Regions from separate parts of the Pseudoalteromonas sp. RB2-MNA-CIBAN-0110 genome, predicted to be linked through region 2. Evidence: riboswitches for the same ligand, from Rfam matches in the RefSeq annotation. Region 2 holds a riboswitch; the other holds the start of a gene.
The links. A riboswitch is a leader RNA that binds a small molecule or an ion and turns the genes downstream of it on or off. The one in region 2 is predicted to bind lysine.

Region 1 (4,404 bases), on a different contig from region 2:
ATAACAATAAAGTAAACCAGTAAAAATGCACCGCCACCATGGTTGGCCGCTTGCGTAGGAAAACCCCAAATATTACCTAAACCCACTGCTGCGCCAGCAGCGGCTAAAACAAAACCAAGTCGGCTTTGAAACCCATCACGCACTTGTGCCATACATCTACAAATCTGTTATTATTTTGATTATTGTGAATTAAACCATATTTCATGCCAGCTGAGTAATAAAATTGTACCCAGCCTTTATTAGTGGCGTTAACCGCTCACAATATCAGCGACTTCTTTTGCTTTAGGGCTTTTATGACTGAACACTATTTTAAAAACGCCTTGGGTATTACTTCAACTCAATTGGCAAATTTGTCTTTAGCGAGTAACAGTATTTTATTATTTAATGCTAAAACACTTGAGCTTAGTGACTTTAATTTGCCCGATTGCTTAAGCCCATTTGAATTAACTATTATAAACCGCCGTAAAAGCCCGCCAGCTAAGCAAGAGTATTTAGCGACGCGGTTATTGTTAAAACACCTTATTAAAGTAGCGCAGCCGCAACATGCGCACGTAGCCCTTAATAAAATGAGTACCGAATTTGACGAGGCAAGCTCAAAGCTGCAAATACGCGTAAATGGTGATGTTATTAATACCTGTATTTCGCACTCGCATGGTTTGGTTGGCGTAGCGCTAAATTTTGATAAAAGTGAGTTTGGGTTTGATATTGAAAAAGTAAGCCTAAAGCGCCCGTTTGAAAAGCTCGCTAAGCATTTTTATCATAATGATGAAATTACACTTATCACTGAGCCTACTAATACCCAAGCCCAAGCAGATACGTTTTTTAGAATTTGGACATTAAAAGAGTCACTTGCTAAAGCCACCAGCCGCCCTATTGCAAAATTACTTAGCCCCAATGTGTTTGACGAATTACATAGTGCAAAGCTGAGTGCTTGCAGTAATCGCGTTACTGTAGTTGATAGCAGTGACAGCAATGTTTGTTTTGATGTAAGTGTGGTGCATAAAAAAAGCATCGACTGGCGATGCTTTTTATTAACCGACTTTGTTAAGTAACTTTACTAGGTGATTTTCCTGAATAACGATTACTTACGCAGCAAAATCATTTTCTAATAAACGGCTATGAATAGACTGTACTACGTTATCTGACTCAGTTTGCTCTACTAAAAAGCATAGGTTGTGCTTACTAGCACCATGACAAATTAATCGAATGTTAAAGTCTTTTAATACACTCATTAAGTTCATTTCGTGTTGGCGTAATTGAATCTCAGAGCCAATAAGTGCCACCAATGTTAGGTTGTTTTCTACCGAAACATGGCAAAACTCTGCAAGCTTATCTAGGCATTCTTGGTCGAGTTCTGGGCGCGAAGCGTTTTGCGCGTTATCAAGAGTTATAGCTACGCTGATTTCTGATGTGGTTACCAAATCAACCGATATATTGTATTCACTTAATAGTGTAAATACGCGTGCTAAAAAGCCGCTTGCTAGTAGCATTTCTGGGCTTTTAAGCGTAAGCAAAATTTGGTTTTTACGTTGTGTTACTGCGCGTATACCTGGTTGCTGCGATTTTTCGCGCTCAATCCATGTACCGCCACGTTCTGGCTCTCGGCTAGAACCTACAAACACATTAATGTGGCTACGGCTCGCTGGTAAAATAGTCGCTGGGTGCAATACTTTTGCGCCAAAGGTTGCCATTTCAGCGGCTTCGTCAAAACTTAAACGTGCAATAGGCGTCGCTTTTGCGCACAAACGCGGGTCGGTGCTAAAAATGCCCACTACGTCGGTCCAAATATGCACGCTTTTAGCGTTGATTGCTTCAGCTAATAATGCAGCGCTATAGTCTGAACCACCACGTCCTAGCGTTGTTGTTTGGCCGTATTCGTCACTGCCAATAAATCCCTGAGTTACAATTACTTGAGCGTCTAATAACGGAATTAAATGCTCTTTAGCAGCTTGCGCTGTGGCTGCAACATTGGGCGTTGCTTTGCCAAATTGGCTGTCGGTTTTAAGCACCTTACGCACATCAAAGCGATCGGCATTTAAACCTTGTAAACGCAGTACCTGAGCAAACAAATACGACGATAAACGCTCACCAAAGCTAAGTAGCTCGTCGTGTTGCTGATCGGTTGTTAGTGACTCTTGAGCCAACGTTTGAAATGCTTTTAGGGTTTCGTTAAAGCCAACCGCTAAATCGGCATCTAGCGATAACTCATCTAAAATAGTGTGTTGAATAGCAAGCACGCCATTTATGTGTTCTTGGCGCTCACTTGAGGTAATACTTGGTTTGCACAGTGCAACTAAGTGGTTAGTTACGCCGGCACTGGCGCTCACGGCAACAATACGTACGCTTTCATCTGCAACAATAATTTCGCTACAGCGACTCATCGCTTCAAAATTTGCAACACTTGTTCCGCCAAATTTGGCAACGATATAATCTGATTTTGCGCTTAACTCTGTTTGAGGCACTGTTTGTGGCGCTGATTGGGTAGTCATTTAGTCTCCTTTCGCGATATCCAAATCGCAATAAAACAAGAAGAACTTGGCAAAGGAATGCTTGAAGATAAGTCCACTGCCAGAAGCTCTCCACCTATATTGGTGACAGTTTTGAGGATTCAGCCCCATAAACCGAAAAACAATGACGACGTACCATTATTTTCCTCGGCGAGTACTTCCCTCCTTAATGATCATCGGCTTTCGTCGCCTAACATTAAGTACCTAAGTATCGCACCTCTTCTGAATGCTTTATTAACCAGTGGCTAATAAAACAAAACCCCACTAAGTAGCGGGGCTTTGAAAGTTATCGTTTAGACGTCTAGCTGTCAAGCATTTAATAATTTATGCGTTAAATAAAACTGCCCATGTAATACGAGCCCGCATATCCAACCGTGTAGCAAATTAATAAATGCAGCGATAAACGCAAGTAGCTCATAAAGGTAAGCGCTTTAACTTTGCTCATGGCAATAATGCCCGCAGCCGACCCAATGATAAGCATTGAACCGCCCACGCCCGTTGCATAAGTAAACGACAACCAGTGCTGTTGGCTCATTACTATATCGGCTTTTAATAAAGCAGCAGTAAGCGGTACGTTATCGACCCCTGCTGATAATATGCCCATTAAGTAGTTTGCGTATTCAGGTGCCATTACCGTATATAGGTCGGTAAATTTACTTAGCATACCAATTTCTTTAAGTGCGCCTACAAGTAAAAGTACACCTACAAAAAACAATAATGTGTCGTATTCTATATCGCGAACAAAATCGATTATGTCTTTGTTTATGTCTTTTTTGCGCATTAAAAATTGCGCTACTAAAAACATCACTGATAAGCCGAACAAGAAGGTTAATAAAGGCGGTACGCTGTAAACTACACTCAGCATAAGTGTGCTCACTACGGTAGATAAAAATATAACAGCAATGGTAATGTCGGTTTTTTCGATGCGGGTTTTACCTGCACCAGCAAACTCAACACGCCCTTTCATACCGATAGACAGTAACGCGGCTAGCAGCATAACACTTGCAAGTGCTGGCGCTATAAGTAGTAATAAATGAGCAATGGTTACTTTGCCATCTAAAAATATCATTAGTGTGGTTACGTCACCTGTTATTAGCGATACCCCACCTGAGTTAACCCCAAATACAATAAGAGTGGCGTATTTAATGAGCTTTTTAGGTTCAAGTTTTAATGACATAACAACCGCGAGCGATATAAGCGTAGCTGTTACGTTGTCTGAAATAGACGAAAACAAAAATGCAAAACCACCCACCAAAAACATGAGCTTTTTTTCGCTAATACTTTTTGGCATAACGCGGTGAACAATGTTTTCTATAAACCCCTTTGAATTTAAATACGCGACAAAGGTCATTGCAGCCATTAAAAATAACCATAGAGAGGCAATTTCTAAAATATTTTCATTTAAAAGGTGTTGAATCGTATCGGGGCTTTGCCCGTGTAGAGGGTATATAAAAAGAAGAATCCAGCAAAGCGTACCAAAAAACAGCGTGGTTTTAGCTTTATTTACATGGATTATATCTTCTATAACGATCAGTAAAAATGCAATCGCTATCAGGGTTAGAATAATCGAGGAAACCATGGTAGTTAAACAACCTTTGATATAGTTTTAAAGAACACACAAATAACATTCCATTTCATGTGCCTATTTTCGGCGCGAATTTTAGCACTGCCTCTATGCAAAAACTATTATTAAATGGTCTTAAAAACGAATACTATATACAGACAAGGTTAATTAAAAATACGTAATAATGAGTCTTCTAAAAGAACTCAATAATAAAATACTAGGATGTTGTAACCCCTTATGATCCCAGCTAAAAAGCTGCTAAACACCATAACCGAACATTGGGGTGTATTAGAGCTATTATTTAAACGTTTTAAAATGGCTGACTTTAGCCTA
Region 2 (4,404 bases):
TAATCACAGCGCCTAAAAATGCTAAATAACGCTGCGATCCTGTATCGGTTATTTCTGGGTAGTGTCGCTCTATAGCTAAATCGGCTAAATTTTTAAGTCCTTCAACATCGCCTTGCGTCGCTAAATATTGAAACGAGCCAACACGAATATGGCTCGTTGCTAAACGAGTAACTATAGCGCCTGCTTGTGGCGGATTGCGATAAACCGTTTCGCCACTACCAACAACCGCTAAGCAGCGTGTGGTTTTAATGCCTAGTGCATGCATTGCCTCGCTCATTACGTATTCACGAATAGCAGGACCAAGTGCACAACGTCCATCTCCCCCTCTTGAGTAAGGAGTAGCACCAGAGCCTTTTAATTGAATATCCCACAACTGGTTTTTATCATCATTAATAGCGCCCAGCAAATGCGCTCGCCCATCGCCTAAACGTGGTGAAAAATGTCCAAATTGGTGCCCAGAGTAACCAAGTGCTACTGCAGGAATCGCCTGTTTTTCGTTACCGCTAAAAGTGCTAGCACGCAAATCAGCTGCAACGTTAATATTAAACTCTTTTGCTAAGCTCTCGTTCCACAGCAATAACTGAGGAGAGGCAACGCTTGCAGGAAAATCTTCTATCGCAAAGTTTTCCGTAATGTCTGTGTATCTTGGCACTAATTTCATGGTAATTCCTATTATTGCTGACTTATACCAACACGGTTGTCACCAACGCCATAAGCAACAATTAAACTTAACTCTTGCATACTTAAGCCGCTTTGCTTTTGCATTTCATTAAAAAAAGCTTGGGCAGCACTCAGTGATTTTTTAGTTTGTAAGCCGCCGTCTATAATTTTATGAGCACGTAAGTAATTCTCTACATCGCGTGATAGTAAAAAGGTATCTTTACCAAGTGCTCGTAGCGCATAAGGTCCTGTATTTCCGCCTAAACGCGAACCATGTTTTTTTAAATACGCCCATAAACCAATAATATCGTCTGCAGGCCAATTAGCGACAAACTGGCTAAAACTGCCATGTTCCCCTGCTATTTCGTGGATCATGTAAGCATTTTCGGTAATTGTTTTTACTTTTTTATAGTTACGAACGATTCGCTCATCCGTTGCTTTTTGTTCCAGCATATCAGGTGGCATCATTAATAACTTATCAACGCTAAAATCCCAAAAAACCTCTCTAAAGCCTGGCCACTTATTATTAATGACTGACCAATAAAAGCCGCTTTGAAATACTTTTCGAGTAAATTCCTCAAGCCAATCGTCGTCACTTAACGTGCTTAGTTGTTTTTTAGATAGCGGTTTTGCAAGTAATAACTTAAGCATTTTTTCGGAGCCTTTTCGCTCTACCGCTCGCTTATAAATATCGCTAAATTTTTCCATACTAATTAAATACCTCACTACTTATATTGCTAGTGTACGAGAAAAGCACCCAATACGTAACCACTCCCATTATGGATGAATGAATATGCATTTAGTCGCTTGACACCTAGACGGCTAAAATGCTTTAATCGCCGTAATTACCCTATTTAAATTGCACAGGTTTGTAAGTTTTTACTCTACAAACAGGTGTAAAGGGCTAGAAGAGGTGCGTTATTCAGGTAGCGTATGTTAGGAGCGCAAACTCCAGTGAGCATACGTGAGGGGAATTAACGCCGAGAAGTAACCACTTTTGCGAGGTGTTTATTTCGGGCGACTAGGTTGAACCCTAGCGACTGTCACCAATAGCTGCTTATAAAAGCAGCTTATTAGTTTGGTGGAGAGCTTCTGGTCTTAAATATTAAGGCCGTGCGCCCTATTATTTTAAGCCCATTCGCTCTTCGAATTATTAGTTCGAACGACGTTAATGCGGCTCCTTCCATAAAGCTTTTTAACTCTTCGAATAATACCAATTGCATTAAATTAGTTATCGCTAAAATGATCACGTTTTTAATAAAGTTGGTACAAATTATAAGTTCGTGAGAGATGATCAACAACTTCAATTTAAACGACTACTCATTGTGGACCGCGCTCGTAACGCCATTTGATCAACACGGCGATGTTGACTACAACACGTTAACTAAACTGGTTAGCGATCAAGAAGCGGCACATAACGGTATTTTACTACTTGGCAGTACGGGCGAAGGTTTAGCACTCACGCTAAAAGAGCAACAAGCCATTGTTGAACACGTATGCCAACTAAAACCAGCAGTACCACTCATGGTTGCTGTGGGCGGTAGTAACTTAAAGCAACAAATTGAGTGGGTTAACTACTGTAATACACTCCCAATTCATAGCTTTTTACTTGGCTCACCGCTTTATGCAAAGCCTGGCGCTATAGGTCAAACTCATTGGTTTGAAAGCCTACTTAATGCAAGTGTTCACCCGTGTATGCTTTATAACGTACCGGGTCGAAGTGCTGTTAGCATTCCAACGGCAACAATTCAAAACTTACAAAATAATAAAAATTTATGGGCACTAAAAGAAGCGAGCGGCAGCATTGCTCAGTTTGAAGCTTATCGCCAAGCAGCGCCTAATTTAGCTATTTTTAGTGGCGACGATGCGCTAATGCCATATTTTGCCCAAGCCGGTGCAAAAGGTTTAGTGTCGGTAGCTGCAAATGCATGGCCCGCACAAACTCACGAGTTTGTTAAACGCAGCTTAAGTGGTCAACACCCTAATTTATTTGCCCAGTGGTCAAGCGCTATTAATAGCCTATTTGCTGTTGCAAACCCTATTCCCGTAAAGGTATTGATGCATTTGCAAGGTCGCTTAAGCAGCCCGCAACTTCGTCCACCTTTAACACACCTTGAGTTAACTCAAACCGATTGCATCACAACTGCAAACAACACCATTTTATCTTGGCATTAAATACAGGTTTTTATAATGAGCTGGTTAGAACTATTAAATAATTTAGAATCGGGCGCAGTACGCGCAGCATCACAAAACGAAAGCGGCCAATGGCAAGCTAACGTAGAAGTAAAACAAGGCATTTTGGATGCCTTCAAAAATGGCACTAATACTGAGTTTGCAGGTGGTTTTGTTGATAAACATAACTTAGCTCCGCAAGAATTTAGTACTGACGATGGCGTACGTATGGTGCCGGGTGGCTCTAGTGTTCGCCGTGGTGCTTATGTTGCTAAAGGCACGATTATTATGCCACCAGCGTATGTAAACATTGGTGCATACATCGACGAAGGCACAATGGTAGATAGCCACGCATTAGTTGGCTCGTGTGCACAAGTAGGTAAAAACGTACATTTAAGTGCTGCAGTGCAGCTTGGTGGTGTACTTGAGCCAATTGGTGCAAGCCCAGTAGTTGTAGAAGACGACGCCTTTATTGGCGCTGGCTGTATTATTGTTGAAGGTGTAGTCATTAAAAAAGGTGCAGTACTTGCCCCAGGCGTGCGTTTATCGGCGACTATTCCGGTATACGACTGCGTAAACGAGCGCCAACTAGATAAAGGCGAGCCAATCCCAGAATACGCGATTGTAATACCAGGCTCTCGCCCTGCGTCAAACGAGTGGGCGCGCGAGCAAGGCTTAAGCATGTCGTGTGCGTTAATTGTTAAATACCGCGACGAGAAAAGCGATGCATCGTTATTGCTTGAAGAGGTTTTACGATAATGAGCTTTTTGAGCACGCCTATCAAAACCGCTGTAAATACAATTACACAACAACTTGATACACCTTTTTTTGTTTACGACCTAGATCAACTAAACGCGCATCTTGCACGTTTAGTTGCGCAAACCGATGTAAAACTGTGGTACGCGGTAAAAGCAAATCCACTGTCTAAAATTATTCAAAGCTTAGACAACGCTGGTTTTAATTTTGACGTAGCAAGTAAAGGTGAGCTTGAGCAAGTGCTAGCACAAGGTATTAGCTCACAGCGCGTGCTCAACACAGGGCCTGCAAAAAGCCCTAAACAAATTAAACACTTTATTGAGCGCGGAGTACGTATATTCGTAGCCGAAAGCCTCAATCAAGTACGTTGGTTAAACCAACAAGCGCAACTGCAAAATACGCAGTTACAAGTATTACTCCGAGTGCAATTACGCTGGCCTGAAGGTGAAAAAAATCCACTGGGCGGCGACAGCCTTACGCCGTTTGGTTTGGGTTGTGATGAGTGGCAAGCACTCAATGTAACCGACTACCCTGCACTTAAGTTTGACGGCTTACATATTTTTCAGTGGGGCAACATGCTTAGCACGCAAAAACTAAGCGACTTGTGGTCACAAATGATTGCACCTCTTAGCCAACTTGCCAGCGATTTAAATATTAGCCTTAAAATTCTCGATTTAGGTGGCGGTTTAGGTATTCCTTATACACAAAATGAAGCAACGCTTGATTGGGATGACTTAATAGCTGCGCTCGCTAAAATTAAAAATGATGCGGGTGTAGAGGAATTATGGATGGAACTTGGTCGTTATGCCGTTGGCG

Region 1: another riboswitch for lysine. It lies ahead of lysC (lysine-sensitive aspartokinase 3); the one in region 2 lies ahead of dapA (4-hydroxy-tetrahydrodipicolinate synthase).

What each region holds. Positions count from the first base shown of each region.
Region 1 is NZ_JBEOOQ010000055.1:14,474-18,877, reverse strand. Features, by position in the region: gene AAEY68_RS19490 (sodium-dependent transporter) at 1-152, opposite strand, end outside; gene AAEY68_RS19485 (4'-phosphopantetheinyl transferase family protein) at 294-1,052, shown strand; gene lysC (lysine-sensitive aspartokinase 3) at 1,086-2,489, opposite strand; lysine riboswitch at 2,565-2,737, opposite strand; gene nhaD (sodium:proton antiporter NhaD) at 2,839-4,086, opposite strand; gene AAEY68_RS19470 (MksB family condensin complex protein) at 4,309-4,404, shown strand, end outside.
Region 2 is NZ_JBEOOQ010000034.1:40,297-44,700, forward strand. Features, by position in the region: gene AAEY68_RS15550 (protein adenylyltransferase SelO) at 1-661, opposite strand, end outside; gene AAEY68_RS15555 (DNA-3-methyladenine glycosylase I) at 673-1,368, opposite strand; lysine riboswitch at 1,561-1,760, shown strand; gene dapA (4-hydroxy-tetrahydrodipicolinate synthase) at 1,951-2,835, shown strand; gene AAEY68_RS15565 (2,3,4,5-tetrahydropyridine-2,6-dicarboxylate N-succinyltransferase) at 2,851-3,591, shown strand; gene AAEY68_RS15570 (PLP-dependent decarboxylase) at 3,591-4,404, shown strand, end outside.